DNA from 2 places in the Streptomyces sp. C1-1 genome. Region 2 is predicted to be linked to the other one. Evidence: riboswitches for the same ligand, from Rfam matches in the RefSeq annotation. Region 2 holds a riboswitch; the other holds the start of a gene.
What was found. Region 2 has a riboswitch for glycine ahead of gcvT (glycine cleavage system aminomethyltransferase GcvT). Riboswitches for the same ligand answer to the same signal wherever they lie in the genome.
Positions count from the first base shown of each region.

Region 1: another riboswitch for glycine. It lies ahead of gcvP (aminomethyl-transferring glycine dehydrogenase); the one in region 2 lies ahead of gcvT (glycine cleavage system aminomethyltransferase GcvT).

Region 1 is NZ_CP189826.1:8,302,071-8,309,273, reverse strand. Features, by position in the region: gene ACQF4J_RS37775 (ABC transporter ATP-binding protein) at 122-1,207, shown strand; gene ACQF4J_RS37770 (TOBE domain-containing protein) at 1,234-1,653, shown strand; gene gcvP (aminomethyl-transferring glycine dehydrogenase) at 1,701-4,586, opposite strand; glycine riboswitch at 4,763-4,857, opposite strand; gene ACQF4J_RS37760 (PRC-barrel domain-containing protein) at 4,970-5,347, shown strand; gene ACQF4J_RS37755 (DNA polymerase IV) at 5,366-6,733, opposite strand; gene ACQF4J_RS37750 (MerR family transcriptional regulator) at 6,802-7,203, opposite strand, start outside.
Region 2 is NZ_CP189826.1:3,507,821-3,515,023, reverse strand. Features, by position in the region: gene ACQF4J_RS15825 (AAA family ATPase) at 1-1,257, opposite strand, end outside; gene ACQF4J_RS15820 (L-serine ammonia-lyase) at 1,396-2,763, opposite strand; gene glyA (serine hydroxymethyltransferase) at 2,823-4,088, opposite strand; gene gcvH (glycine cleavage system protein GcvH) at 4,103-4,480, opposite strand; gene gcvT (glycine cleavage system aminomethyltransferase GcvT) at 4,600-5,718, opposite strand; glycine riboswitch at 5,778-5,885, opposite strand; glycine riboswitch at 5,886-5,990, opposite strand; gene ACQF4J_RS15800 (AAA family ATPase) at 6,168-6,836, shown strand; gene ACQF4J_RS15795 (enhanced serine sensitivity protein SseB) at 6,940-7,203, shown strand, end outside.

The DNA of each region.
Region 1 (7,203 bases), 4.8 Mb from region 2:
AGCCCGCCCGACCCCGAACCCTGCCGGACCCGAGGGCCGTCTGATGCCGAACTCCCACCCCGCAGCCGCCGAGGGCGCTCAGCCCGCACAGGGGCCACCCGCACCCGAAGACGAAACCGTCATGGCTGGTGCGAGTGGGAAGCCCATCCCGGCCGAAGGGTGGGCAGAACCCGCCCTGGACGCCCGCCTCCAGGTGACCCACCCCCACTTCCGCCTGGACATCACCCTCGCCGCGGCCCCCGGCGACGTCCTCGCCCTCCTCGGCCCCAACGGAGCCGGCAAGACCACCGCCCTGCGCGCCCTCGCCGGCCTCACCCCCCTCACCGACGGCCACCTCCGCCTCGACGGCACCGACCTGACCCGTACACCCCCCGAGAACCGCCCCGTCGGCGTCGTCTTCCAGGACTACCTCCTCTTCCCCCACCTCACCGCCCTGGACAACGTCGCCTTCGGCCCGCGCTGTCAGGGCGCCTCGAAGGCCGAGTCCCGGGCCCGCGCCACCGAGTGGCTGACCCGCATGGGCCTGGCGGACCACCTCACCGCCAGACCCCGCCGCCTCTCCGGCGGCCAGGCCCAGCGCGTGGCCCTCGCCCGCGCCCTCGCCACCAACCCCCGTCTGCTCCTCCTCGACGAACCCCTCGCCGCCCTCGACGCCCGCACCCGCCTCGACGTACGCGCTCAACTCCGCCGTCACCTGGCGGAGTTCGAGGCCGTGGCCGTACTCGTCACACACGACCCGCTGGACGCGATGGTGCTGGCCGACCGGCTGGTGGTCGTCGAGCACGGCGAGGTCGTCCAGGAGGGCACGCCCTCCGACATCGCCCGTCACCCCCGTACGGACTACATCGCCAGGCTGGTCGGCCTGAACCTCTACAAGGGCCGGGCCGAAGGCCACACCGTCCACGTCGACACCGGCCCCGCCATCACCACCACCGAGAACCTGTCCGGCCCGGTCTTCGTCGCGTTCCCGCCCAGCGCCGTCACCCTCTTCCGCGACCCGCCCACCGGCTCCAGCGCCCGCAACCACTGGCGCTGCGAGGTGGCCGGTCTGGAGACCCACGGCGACCAGATCCGCGCCGACCTCACCGGCGAACTCCCGCTGGCCGCCGACCTCACCACGGTCGCCGCGGCCGAACTCGACCTGCACCCCGGCTCTGTGGTCTGGGCGACGGTCAAGGCGACGCAGACGCACGCATACCCGGCATGACGGGCCCCCGGCCCTAGGGTTTGCCCATGACCCTGAGCATCCGCAACCAGATCCCCGGCACGGTCACCGCCGTCACCCCCGGCGAGGTGATGGCGACCGTCAAGGTGCGCCTCACCGGCGGCCAGGACATCACCGCGGCGATCACCCGGGAGTCCGTCGAGGACCTCGGCCTCACCGAAGGCACCGCAGTGCGCGCCCTGGTGAAGTCGACCGAGATCTCCCTGGCCACCGCCCCGGTCGCGGGCCTGTCCATCCGCAACCAACTGCCCGGGACGGTCACCGGCATCGCGACCGGCGGCGCCATGGCCTTGGTCAAGATGGCAATCCAGGGCGCCGAGCTGACGTCCGCGATCACCACGGACGCCGCGCAGGACCTCGGTCTGGCGGCCGGCGCATCGGTCGTCGCCCTGATCAAGTCGACGGAGATCTCCCTCGCCACGGCCTGACGGAAAAGGGCCCCACCGAAGCGGGGCCCTCCTCCAAGCCTGCCGGCTCAGTCCTCGTACGCGTCCAGCGGCGGGCAGGAGCAGACGAGGTTGCGGTCGCCGTATGCCTGGTCGATCCGGCGCACCGGCGGCCAGTACTTGTCGGCGGCCGAGACCCCGCCCGGGAAGACGGCCTCCGCACGCGAGTAGGCGTGCTCCCACTCCCCGCCCAGCGCGGCGGCGGTGTGCGGGGCGCCCCGCAGCGGGTTGTCGTCCGCCGGCCACTCGCCCGCGGCGACCTTCTCGATCTCGGCGCGAATGGCGATCATCGCCTCGCAGAACCGGTCGAGCTCACCGATGTCCTCGGACTCGGTCGGCTCGATCATCAGCGTGCCGGCCACCGGGAACGACATCGTCGGCGCGTGGAACCCGTAGTCGATGAGCCGCTTGGCGACATCGTCCACGCTCACGCCGGTCGCCTTGGTCAGCGGTCGCAGATCGATGATGCACTCGTGCGCGACCAGCCCGCCGGGACCGGTGTAGAGCACCGGGTAGTGGGGCTCGAGCCGCTTGGCGATGTAGTTGGCGGAGAGCACGGCCACCTGCGTGGCCCGCTTCAGCCCCTCGCCGCCCATGAGCCGGACGTAGGCCCACGAGATCGGCAGGATGCCCGCCGAGCCCCAGGGCGCCGCGGAGATCGGACCGACGCCCGTCTCCGGCCCGGCGGCCGGCTGCAGCGGGTGGTTGGGCAGGTACGGCGCCAGGTGCGCGCGCACGCCGACCGGGCCGACGCCCGGACCGCCGCCGCCGTGCGGGATGCAGAAGGTCTTGTGCAGGTTGAGGTGCGAGACGTCACCGCCGAAGTGGCCCGGCTTGGCGAGGCCCACGAGCGCGTTGAGGTTGGCGCCGTCGACGTACACCTGCCCGCCGGCGTCGTGCACCTGCGCGCAGATGTCCGCGACGTGCTCCTCGAACACACCGTGCGTCGACGGGTAGGTGATCATCAGCACCGCCAGCTCGTCGCGGTACTGCTCGATCTTCGCCCGCAGGTCCTCGACGTCGATCTCGCCGTCCTCGGCGGTCTTGACGACGACGACCTTCATGCCCGCCATGACGGCGCTGGCCGCGTTCGTGCCGTGCGCGGACGACGGGATGAGGCAGACGGTCCGCTGCGCGTCCCCGTTGGCCCGGTGGTACCCGCGTACGGCGAGGAGACCGGCCAGCTCGCCCTGCGACCCGGCGTTGGGCTGCAGCGACACCTTGTCGTACCCGGTGACCTCGGCCAGCCGCTCCTCCAGCTCGCGGATGAGCGTCAGGTAGCCCTGGGCCTGCTCGGCGGGCGCGAAGGGGTGCAGCTGCCCGAACTCGGGCCAGGTGACCGGCTCCATCTCGGTCGTCGCGTTGAGCTTCATGGTGCACGAGCCCAGCGGGATCATGCCGCGGTCGAGCGCGTAGTCCCGGTCGGCGAGCCGGCGCAGGTAGCGCAGCATCGCGGTCTCGGAGCGGTGCTGCTGGAAGACGGGGTGGGTGAGGATGTCGTCGTCGCGCAGCAGGTCCTGCGGCAGGGCCTCCTCGACGACGGCGTCCAGCGCCTCGATGTCGCCCTTGACCCCGAACGCGCTCCACACGGCGCTCAGCTGGGCCCGGCCGGTGGTCTCGTCGCACGCCATGGAGACGTGGTCGGCGTCGACGAGCCGCAGGTTGACGCCGTTGTCCCGCGCCGCGGCGACGATCTCGGCCGCCTGTCCGGGGACGCGCGTGGTCAGGGTGTCGAAGTAGGAGCCGTGCACGACCTCGACCCCGCCGGCCCGCAGCCCCTCGGCCAGGATGGCGGCGTACCGGTGGGTGCGCCGCGCGATGCCCTTCAGGCCCTGCGGTCCGTGGTAGACGGCGTACATGCCGGCCATGACGGCGAGCAGCACCTGGGCCGTACAGATGTTGCTGGTGGCCTTCTCGCGGCGGATGTGCTGCTCACGGGTCTGCAGCGCCAGCCGGTACGCCTTGTGCCCGTCCGCGTCCACGGACACGCCGACGAGCCGCCCGGGCAGGCTGCGCGCGAACTTCTCCTGTACGGCCATGTAGCCGGCGTGCGGCCCGCCGAAGCCCATCGGCACACCGAACCGCTGCGTCGTACCGACGGCGATGTCCGCGCCGAGCTCCCCGGGCGACTTCAGCAGCGTCAGCGCGAGCAGGTCGGCGGCCACGGTGACGAGCGCGCCGAGCTCGTGCGCCTGGTCGATGACCCGCTTGATGTCGCTCACCGCACCGGAGGCGCCGGGGTACTGCACCAGTACGCCGTTGATCTCGCGCCCGGCGAGGTCGGCCGGGATGCCGTCACGCAGGTCGGCGACGACGACCTCCACGCCCGCCGGCTCGGCGCGGGTCTCGATGACCGCGATGGTCTGCGGCAGCGCGTCCGCGTCGACGAGGAAGAGGCCCTTCTTGTTCTTCCCCATACGGCGGGAGAGCGCCACGGCCTCCGCGGCCGCCGTCCCCTCGTCGAGCAGGGAGGCACCGGAGGTGGGCAGTCCGGTGAGGTCGGCCACCACGGTCTGGAAGTTGAGCAGGGCCTCCAGCCGGCCCTGCGAGATCTCCGGCTGGTACGGCGTGTAGGCCGTGTACCAGGCCGGGTTCTCCATCACGTTCCGCAGGATGACCGGCGGGGTGAAGGTGCCGTAGTAGCCGAGGCCGATCATGGAGCCGAGGACCTGGTTGCGGTCGGCGAGCGAACGCAGCTCGGCGAGCACCTCGGCCTCGGTCCGGGCGCCCGGCAGGTCGAGCGCGTCGGCGTTCTTGATCACGTCCGGTACCGCGGCGGCGGTCAGCTCGTCCAGCGAGCCGTACCCGACCTGCGCGAGCATCTTCGCCCGCGCCTCGTGGTCGGGGCCGATGTGGCGCTGCTCGAAGGGGATTCCCTGTTCGAGCTCGGAGAGCGGAATGCGGTGGGCGGTCATTGCGGAGGCCTCCTGGTCTGACGCGACCTTCGAGGGGCACCACGGCGCGGGTACCCGAACGGCCTCCCCCTCTGTCATCTCAACCTGAGAGCTTCACCGGACCGCCCGGAGGCGCCCGGTTTTCACCGTCGGTGAGAGCGGAAGCCGTCGACACCCGCCCTGCTTTCCAGAGTGACCTCGTCCGTGCGGTACGTGAGCCTGAGAGATTCCGGGGAGGATTTGCTCCTTCGGCGCCTCCGGGTTCTCCGGAGGACTCTCCCGCACGGGGTCAGCAGCCAGTGTCAGCCTACCAGCGGGCACAACACAGGCGTCTTCGAGTGGCCGCCCGTCCCGTTGTGCTCTTTTGTAGTGCTAAGGACGAGTTGCGAGCAAGAGGAGGGCACGTGCAGACCGACATCGATCCGCGCAACCTGATCGGCCGCAAGGCGTTCGACCGCAACGGCACCAAGATCGGTACCGTCGACGAGGTCTACCTCGACGACGCGACCGGTGTGCCGGAGTGGGCGGCGATACGCACCGGCCTGTTCTCCCGCGACGCCTTCGTCCCCCTGGAACCCAGCGAGCTGATCGAAGGCACCCTCCACATCCCCTTCGAGCGCTCCCTGATCAAGGACGCGCCCGACTTCGGTGTGGGCCGCCACCTCTCGCCCGAGCAGGAACTGCAGCTCTACCACCACTACGGCCTGGACGTGGCGCCCCCACCCCCCTTCCCGGACCGTACCTTCGGCAAGCTGGCGGGAACGGAGGACGCGGACGCCTAGAGCCCACCCCTTGTCCGGTCACGCACCGACCCCCTCCGCGGAGACGCCCGCCGCCCCCTCGACCAACGGCAGCGGTTCTGCCGGTTCCAGGTCAGGATCGTCGACCCGGAACGTGCGCACCCGCCCCGGCTCCGACCCGGGTGTCTCGAAGCGCACGGTCACCCGGCCCAGCCCGCTCCCCTGCACCCATCCGTGCCCGAACTCGGCGTGCCGCACGTCGTGCCCAGCGGGCCACCGCCGCTCGACGACCACCTGCCGCTCCTCGACCGGCTCCTGGTCCCCCTCCTCCGCCACCTGCTCGGCCGCTCCTTCCCCGGCCGCCTGGGCGAACAGATCCTCCTGCGTGTAGTCGGCCAGCCCGCTCACCCCGACGCCCAGCAACCGCACACCCCCCGTCGTGTCCACGGAGTCCAGCAACCGTGCGGCGGACTCCCGCACCACCGCCGGATCGTCGGTCGGCCCCCGCAGCGTCTCCGACCGGGTCAGGGTGGAGAAGTCGTACCGCCGCACCTTCAGCACGATGGTCCGCCCCGACAGCCCCGCCGCCCGCAGCCGCCGCACACAGCGGTCGGCGAGCCGCTGCACCTCCAGCCCCACCCGCAGCCGGTCATGGATGTCCACGTCGTACGTGTCCTCGACGGACACCGACTTGGCCTCGCGCTCGGCCACCACGGGCCGTTCGTCGTGTGCCAGCGCCATGGCGTGCAGCGCGTGCCCGTGCGCCTTGCCCAGCAGCCGTACGAGCTCGTCCTCCCCGGCCTCGGCGAGGTCGTCGACCGTGGTGATCCCGGCCCGCCGCAGATGGTCCCCCGTCGCCGGTCCCACCCCCGGCAGGGTCCGCACCGACATCGGCCCGAGCATCGCCCGCTCGGTCCCGGGCTCGATCAGCACCAGTCCGTCCGGCTTGGCCTCCTCGGAGGCGATCTTCGCGAGCATCTTGGACGCCGCGAGCCCCACGGACCCGGTGAGCCCCGTCACGGCCCGTATGTCGGCCCGCAGCTTCTCCCCCACCAGCCGAGCCGAGGCCGCGTCCCAGGCGGTCTCACCGGCCTCCAGGTCCACGAACGCCTCGTCCAGGCTCAGCGGCTCCACCAGGGGCGACAGCGCGTGCAGAAGCGCCATGACCTGCTCGCTGATCGCCCGGTAGAACCCGAACCGCGGCACCAGATACGCGGCGTTCGGCGCCAGCCGCCGCGCCTGGGCCATCGGCATGGCCGACCGCACCCCGAACACCCGCGCCTCGTACGAGGCCGTCGCGACGACCCCACGCGGCCCCAGTCCGCCCACGACGACGGCCTTCCCGCGCAGACTCGGCTTGGACGCCTGCTCCGCCGAGGCGTAGAAGGCATCCATGTCGAGATGCAGGATCGTGGGAGCGTTTCTCACATGTCCGATGCTGCCCTACGCCACTGACAATGCCCCTGTACAACGACCGGGCTGCCGTCGCTTCCGCCTCAGACGGCCCGGTTGCGCCGCCGCGCCAGTTCGTCGGCCGGGTTGGGCCCCACCAGGGTCTCGCCGGTGTCGGTCCGCTCGCCGTGCAGCTGGGACAGCGCGCTCTCGACGTCCCGCCAGACGACCCCGACAGCGATCCCGAAGATGCCCTGGCCGCCTTGGAGCAGTGCGTGGACCTCATCCGGCGAGGTGCACTCGTAGACCGTGGCGCCGTCGCTCATCAGCGTCATGCGCTCCAGGTCCCGGAAGCCGCTCTCCCGCAGGTGCTGCACCGCGGTGCGGATGTTCTGCAGCGACACACCGGTGTCCAGGAAGCGCTTGACGATCTTCAGGACGACGACGTCCCGGAAGCTGTAGAGCCGCTGCGTCCCCGAGCCGTACGCGGGCCGCACACTCGGCTC
Region 2 (7,203 bases):
GAGTTCGGCCGTCACACTGCTGATGTCGTACACCGTGGGCGGTCGCGTCAGCCGTGCCTGTACTGCCTCCGGGAGTTCCGCTCGGGGCAGAGGTCGCCCGGCAGTGGCCCACTGGACGGGGCGGCGGCGGGCGTTGTGCGGGCTCTCCGAGGCGTCGTACCACGCCGCCCCCTGGACGGTGCCCACGTGCACCTCTTCCGGGGTGACCGTGACCACGAGGTCACCGGGCTGCATGACGGTCAGGAAGACATGCAACTGGTACACGGCCTGCCCACGGGCCTGGACCGTGGCGTCCGGCGTGGATTCCGCGACCAAGCGCTGAATCTCGGGCTTGCCGACGCCGGCGGGGATCTCAGGTACCTCCAGCCAGGACACCGAGCAGTAGCCCTGTTCGAGCCAGGTGGGGATCAGATTGTGCCCGTCCACGTTGTATCCACGCACCAGCCACCCGCGCTGCCCGTGCTCGACGGGGCCGCGCCGCCAACGGCCCACCCACGGCTCCTCGTAGAGGTCGACCGGTCCTCCGGCCTGCTCCTGAAGGGCCCTGCTGAGAGTGAGCAGATCCCGGTCGTCGTCGCCGGTGCGCTCGCGGAGTTCGTCCCCGAACGCCTTCAGGATCGACTGTTTGTGAAAGACGCTGGCGATGGGCTGGAAGTCGTCCGGGAAGAGCAGGTGCAGCAGTACGTGGATCTGCGCCCGCCCCTTCTTGTGCCCGGCGGCCTCCTGCACGGCGAAGCACTCGGCTCGGAACCGCCAAGGGTCGTGAAGGACTGATGCGCGCTCGGCAGGCGGCATTCCGGCGAGCCGCTCCACCAGCAGCACCAGAATCTGGAACTGTGCCCACCGGTAGTTCAGGAACCCCTGGCCGCCGTGAATGAAGCCCCTGAGAGCCGGCGCCAGGTCTGTCGGGATCGTGATGGGCCGTCCGGCCCAGGACAGCACCTCGCTGAGGATCTCCCGCTTCTTGGGTATTCCGATCTGCTCGGGCACCAGCGGCGCCATGTTCACGAAAAGCAGCTCGGCCGCGAGCGCGATCGTCTCGTCCGGCGCGGCGTCCAGCTGGCGGCGCAGCTTGACGACGAACGTGTCCGCGGATTCGTCCGGGCGGTCAACGAAGCGGGCGCGCAGGTCGGCGGCCGTCTGTTCGGTCCACGCCCGCAGTTCCCGCGCGAAGGCGGACTGTCCGCTGAGCAACCCGTCCCGGAAGACGCGCTGTACGGCGGCCACCACCCTTGCGCCGTCGGACTGTTCTGCCACCGACACCACCCCCAGTGCTCGAAGTGTTCACCCTAGAAGGGGCTGCAGCACGACGTCACTTGTGGTGTCGGGTCGGTCCGTTTCGGGGAGAGCGGGCTGATGGGAGCTGCGGTCGGGAAGCCGACGAGGATCGGGGCCTCAGCACTCGATGATGTTCACGGCGAGGCCGCCGCGGGCCGTCTCCTTGTACTTGACGCTCATGTCGGCCCCGGTGTCCTTCATGGTCTTGATGACCTTGTCGAGGGAGACCTTGTGGGAGCCGTCGCCGCGCATGGCCATCCTGGCCGCCGTGACCGCCTTCACCGCGGCCATGCCGTTGCGCTCGATGCACGGGATCTGGACCAGGCCGCCGACCGGGTCGCAGGTCAGGCCCAGGTTGTGCTCCATGCCGATCTCGGCCGCGTTCTCGACCTGTTCCGGCGAGCCGCCCAGGACCTCCGCCAGCGCGCCCGCCGCCATGGAGCAGGCCGAGCCGACCTCGCCCTGGCAGCCGACCTCGGCGCCGGAGATGGAGGCGTTCTCCTTGAAGAGCATGCCGATGGCGCCGGCGGCGAGCAGGAAGCGGACCACGCCGTCCTCGTCCGCGCCGGGTACGAAGTTGATGTAGTAGTGCAGGACGGCGGGGATGATGCCGGCCGCGCCGTTCGTCGGGGCGGTGACCACGCGGCCGCCCGCCGCGTTCTCCTCGTTCACCGCCATCGCGTAGAGCGTGATCCACTCCATCGCGTGCGCCAACGCATCGCCCTCGGCGCGCAGTTGACGCGCCGACATCGACGCCCGGCGCCGGACCCGCAGGCCACCGGGCAGGATGCCCTCCCTGGACATGCCGCGGGACACGCACGCCTGCATGACCCGCCAGATCTCCAGCAGCCCGGCCCGTATCTCCTCCTCGGTGCGCCAGGCCTTCTCGTTCTCCAGCATCAGCGCGGAGATCGACAGCCCGGTCTCCTCGGTCAGCCGCAGCAACTCGTCGCCGGTGCGGAAGGGGTACTTCAGCACGGTGTCGTCGAGCCTGATGCGGTCCGCGCCCACCGCGTCCTCGTCGACGACGAAGCCGCCGCCCACCGAGTAGTACGTCTTCGACAGCAGCTCGGTGCCGGAGGCGTCGAACGCCCACACCGTCATGCCGTTCGCGTGGTACGGGAGCGCCTTGCGGCGGTGCAGCACGAGATCGTCGTCGAAGGAGAAGCGGATCTCGTGCTCGCCGAGCAGCTTCAGCAGCCCCGCGGCCCTGATCGACTCCACACGCTCGTCCGCCGTCTCCACGTCCACCGTCCGCGGCGAGGCGCCCTCCAGGCCGAGGAGCACCGCCTTGGGCGTGCCGTGCCCGTGCCCGGTCGCGCCGAGCGAGCCGTACAGCTCGCAGCGCACCGAGGCGACCGAGGGCAGCAGGCCCTCGTTGCGCAGACGGCGGGCGAACATGCGCGCCGCCCGCATCGGGCCGACCGTGTGGGAGCTGGACGGGCCGATGCCGATCGAGAACAGGTCGAAGACCGAGATGGCCACGGGAACTCCTCAGTGCGGGGGTGATGGGGCACCCGGCTCGCGGGTGCCCCACCGGGGACTTACTTGTTCAGGCCGGGGTACAGCGGGTGCTTGTCGGCCAGGGCCTCGACCCGGGCCTTCAGGGCCGCCGCGTCGTACGACGGCTTCAGCGCCTCGGCGATCACGTCGGCGACCTCGGCGAAGTCCTCCGCCGTGAAGCCGCGGGTCGCCAGCGCCGGCGTACCGATCCGCAGCCCCGACGTCACCATCGGCGGGCGCGGGTCGTTGGGGACCGCGTTGCGGTTGACCGTGATGCCGATGGCGTGCAGCCGGTCCTCGGCCTGCTGCCCGTCCAGCTCGGACTCGCGCAGGTCGACCAGGAGCAGGTGCACGTCCGTGCCGCCGGACAGGACGTTCACCCCGGCCTCGCGGGCGTCGGCGGCCGTCAGGCGCTCGGCGAGGATGCGGGCACCGTCCACGGTACGCCGCTGGCGCTCCTTGAACTCCTCGCCAGCGGCGACCTTGAAGGACACCGCCTTCGCCGCGATCACGTGCTCCAGCGGACCGCCCTGGAAACCGGGGAAGACCGAGGAGTTCAGCTTCTTCGCGAAGTCGGTGCCGCGCGCGAGGATGATGCCGCCGCGCGGGCCGCCGAGCGTCTTGTGCGTGGTGGAGGTGACGACGTCCGCGTACGGCACCGGGTTGGGGTGCAGCCCCGCCGCGACCAGGCCCGCGAAGTGCGCCATGTCGACCCACAGGTACGCCTCGACCTCGTCGGCGATCCGGCGGAACTCGGCGAAGTCCAGCTGCCGCGGGTACGCCGACCAGCCCGCGATGATCACCTTCGGGCGGTGCTCCTTGGCCAGCCGCTCCACCTCGTCCATGTCGACCAGGCCGGCGTCGTCGACGTGGTACGCGACCACGTCGAACTGCTTGCCGGAGAAGTTCAGCCGCATCCCGTGGGTGAGGTGCCCGCCGTGGGCCAGGTCCAGACCCAGGATGGTGTCGCCGGGCTGGGCCAGCGCGAACAGGGCCGCCTGGTTGGCGGAGGCACCGGAGTGCGGCTGGACGTTGGCGTACGCGGCGCCGAACAGCTCCTTCAGCCGGTCGATGGCGATCTGCTCGGCGACGTCGACGTGCTCGCAGCCGCCGTAGTAGCGCCGGCCGGGGTAGCCCTCGGCGTACTTGTTGGTCAGGACCGAGCCCTGGGCCTCCATGACCGCCAGCGGAGCGAAGTTCTCCGAGGCGATCATCTCGAGGGTGGACTGCTGGCGCCCGAGTTCGGCGTCGACCGCGGCCGCGATCTCCGGGTCGAGCTCGTGCAGGGACGTGTTCAGGACAGACATGCGTCTACGGCTCCTCAGCCGGCGTTCTGGGCGGTGTACTCGTCGGCGGAGAGCAGGTCGGACGGCTCCTCGGTGACCCGCACCTTGAACAGCCAGCCGCCCTCGAAGGGGGCCGAGTTGACCAGGGACGGGTCGTTCACCACGTCCTCGTTGATCTCGGTGACCTCACCGGTGACGGGGGAGTACAGGTCGCTGACCGACTTGGTCGACTCCAGCTCGCCGCAGGTCTCGCCCGCGGTCACGGCGGAGCCCACCTCGGGAAGCTGGGCGTAGACGACGTCGCCGAGGGCGTTGGCCGCGAACTCGGTGATGCCGACCGTCGAGACGCCGTCCTCGGCGGCCGACAGCCACTCGTGCTCCTTGCTGTAGCGCAGCTGCTGGGGGTTGCTCATGGCCTGAATTCTCCTGTACGCGCGGGAGTGCTGGTGAATGGGGGACTGCTGGAAACGCGAGTGAGCAGGGCGGATGTGCTCGGCGTCACGTCCGTGCGGGAAGCCGCCCGCTCCAGTGTCTACTTCTGCCGCTTGTAGAAGGGCAGGGCCACGACCTCGTACGGTTCGTGGCTGCCCCGGATGTCCACGCCGACCCCGGGCGTGCCCGGCGCCGCGTGCGCCGCGTCGACGTACGCCATCGCGATCGGCTTGCCCAGCGTGGGGGAGGGGGCGCCGGAGGTGACCTCGCCGATCACCTCGCCGCCGGCGACGACCGGGTATCCGGCCCGCGGCACCCGGCGGCCCTCGGCGACCAGGCCCACCAGGACGCGCGGCGGGTTCTCCCGCGACCGCGCGGCGGCCGCCTCCAGGGCCTCGCGGCCCACGAAGTCGCCCTCCTTGTCGAACTTCACCACCCGGCCGAGGCCGGCGTCGAAGGGCGTCAGCGCCGTGCTCAGCTCGTGCCCGTACAGCGGCATGCCCGCCTCCAGGCGCAGCGTGTCCCGGCAGGACAGCCCGCAGGGGACGAGCCCGGCGCCCTCGCCGGCCTTGGTCAGCGCCTGCCACAGCTCGACGGCGTGTTCCGGCCGCACGAAGAGCTCGAAGCCGTCCTCGCCGGTGTAGCCGGTGCGCGCGATGAGCGCGGGGACACCGGCGACCGTGCCGGGCAGGCCGGCGTAGTACTTCAGGCCGTCGAGGTCGGCGTCGGTGAGGGAGGCGAGGATGCCGGGCGACTCCGGCCCCTGCACGGCGAGCAGCGCGTAGGCGTCCCGGTCGTCGCGCACCTCGGCGTCGAAGCCGGCGGCCCGCTCGGTGAGGGCGTCCAGGACCACCTGGGCGTTGGAGGCGTTGGCGACGACCATGTACTCGGTCTCGGCGAGCCGGTAGACGATCAGGTCGTCCAGGATGCCGCCGTCGGCCCGGCAGATCATGGTGTAGCGGGCGCGGCCCACGCCGACCGAGGCGATGTTGCCCACCAGGGCGTGGTTCAGCAGGGCGGCCGCCTCGGGGCCGGTCACGGTGATCTCACCCATGTGGGAGAGGTCGAAGAGGCCCGCCTTCGTCCGCACGGCGAGGTGCTCGTCGCGCTCGGAGCCGTAGCGCAGCGGCATGTCCCAGCCGGCGAAGTCGGTCATCGTCGCGCCCAGCGAGCGATGCAGTGCATCGAGCGCGGTACGGCGGATTTCGGTACTGCTCATCGGACGGTCGTCTCCCAGGGCGTTGAACATGACGACGAGGTCATGACGGGCGAGGTCGTTCCTCCCCATCTGTCATCGGAACCTGAGAGGTTCGCCATGACCGCGGAGGGCATGGCTTGCACCGTGGGTGGGACCGCCGAGGACGGCGGCCCGCTTTTCAGATGTGCCTCGCCCGCGCGGTAACGGGGCCTGAGAGATTCAAGGGAGGGACTTGCTCCTTCGGCGCCCCAGCGACGCGAGCGTGCTGCCGGGGACTCTCCCGCGCGGATTCAAACGGCCGGTATGCAGTTGGCGCGCACATCATTGCACGCCCCGCCCGGCCCGTGGCAGGCCGCATCTGTAACAGGCCTGTGGCGGGAAAAGAACCGAACCGCGAGACATCCTGCATTACCTTCCCTTTACAAACAGTGGGGAGAAGCTTTCCTGACCCCGCAGGAAGGACGATCACGGTGAACAGGACCACGGTGTACGCCACGACTTCGGCGGTCGCGCTGCCCGAGCAGTCCGCGGCCCCGGCCCGAGAGCGGTGCGGCCGGGGCCCGGCGCCGGTCGTCCGCGACCTCCGTGACCGCTCGGGCCGCAGCCCGCACGCGCTGCTCTTCGGCCCCCGTGACGTCGTCGTGGTCACCGGCCTGCCCGGCAGTGGCAAGTCCACGCTGATGAGGCGCGCGGTGCGGGGCATACGCGTCGACTCCCAGGACACCCGGGACCGCTGGGAGGCCCGTGCCCCCCGCCTCCTGCCGTACGCGCTCTACCGCCCCCTGGTCCGCCTCGCCCACTTCGCCGGCCTGCGCCGCGCCCTGCGCCGCGGCGAGGGCGTCGTCGTGCACGACTGCGGCACCCAGGCCTGGGTCCGCGACTGGCTGGCCCGCGAGGCCCGCCGCCGGGACGGCGCCCTGCACCTGCTGCTCCTGGACGTCACCCCGCGCACCGCGCTGGAGGGCCAGCGCGAGCGCGGCCGGGGCGTCTCCCGCTACGCCTTCCTGCGCCACCGCACCGCGGCCGCCCGCCTCATCCGCTCCGTCGAACGCGGCGACCTGCCCACCGGTGTCACCTCGGCCCACCTCCTGGACCGCCCCGCGGCGGACACCCTCACCAGAATCACCTTCACCACCTGACCCGGTGTCACCGGCAGCCCGTGCGCGGGGAGGGGGCGGTGTCGGTGGTACCCGCTAGCCTTGCCAGCCTCAGCAGTGGTTCTCAGCAGGCGGTCGTAGACAGATGGACTTCCCAGCGGATCTCCCCGCGGACTTTCCCACGCAGGCACACCCCCATCCGCACGGCGGTTGGCCCGGCAACGAGCTGGAGGAGGTGCTGTCGGCCTCCCTCGGCGTCCCCTCCGCCGGTGGCCGGATCATCGAGGTCCTGGGCCGCAGTTACCTGTGGATCCCGCTGCCCAACGGCGGCGGCCCGGACAGCGGCCCCGTCGACCTGCCCACGGTGGAGATCGAGGGCCAGGCCTATGTCCCGGTCTTCAGCTCCGAG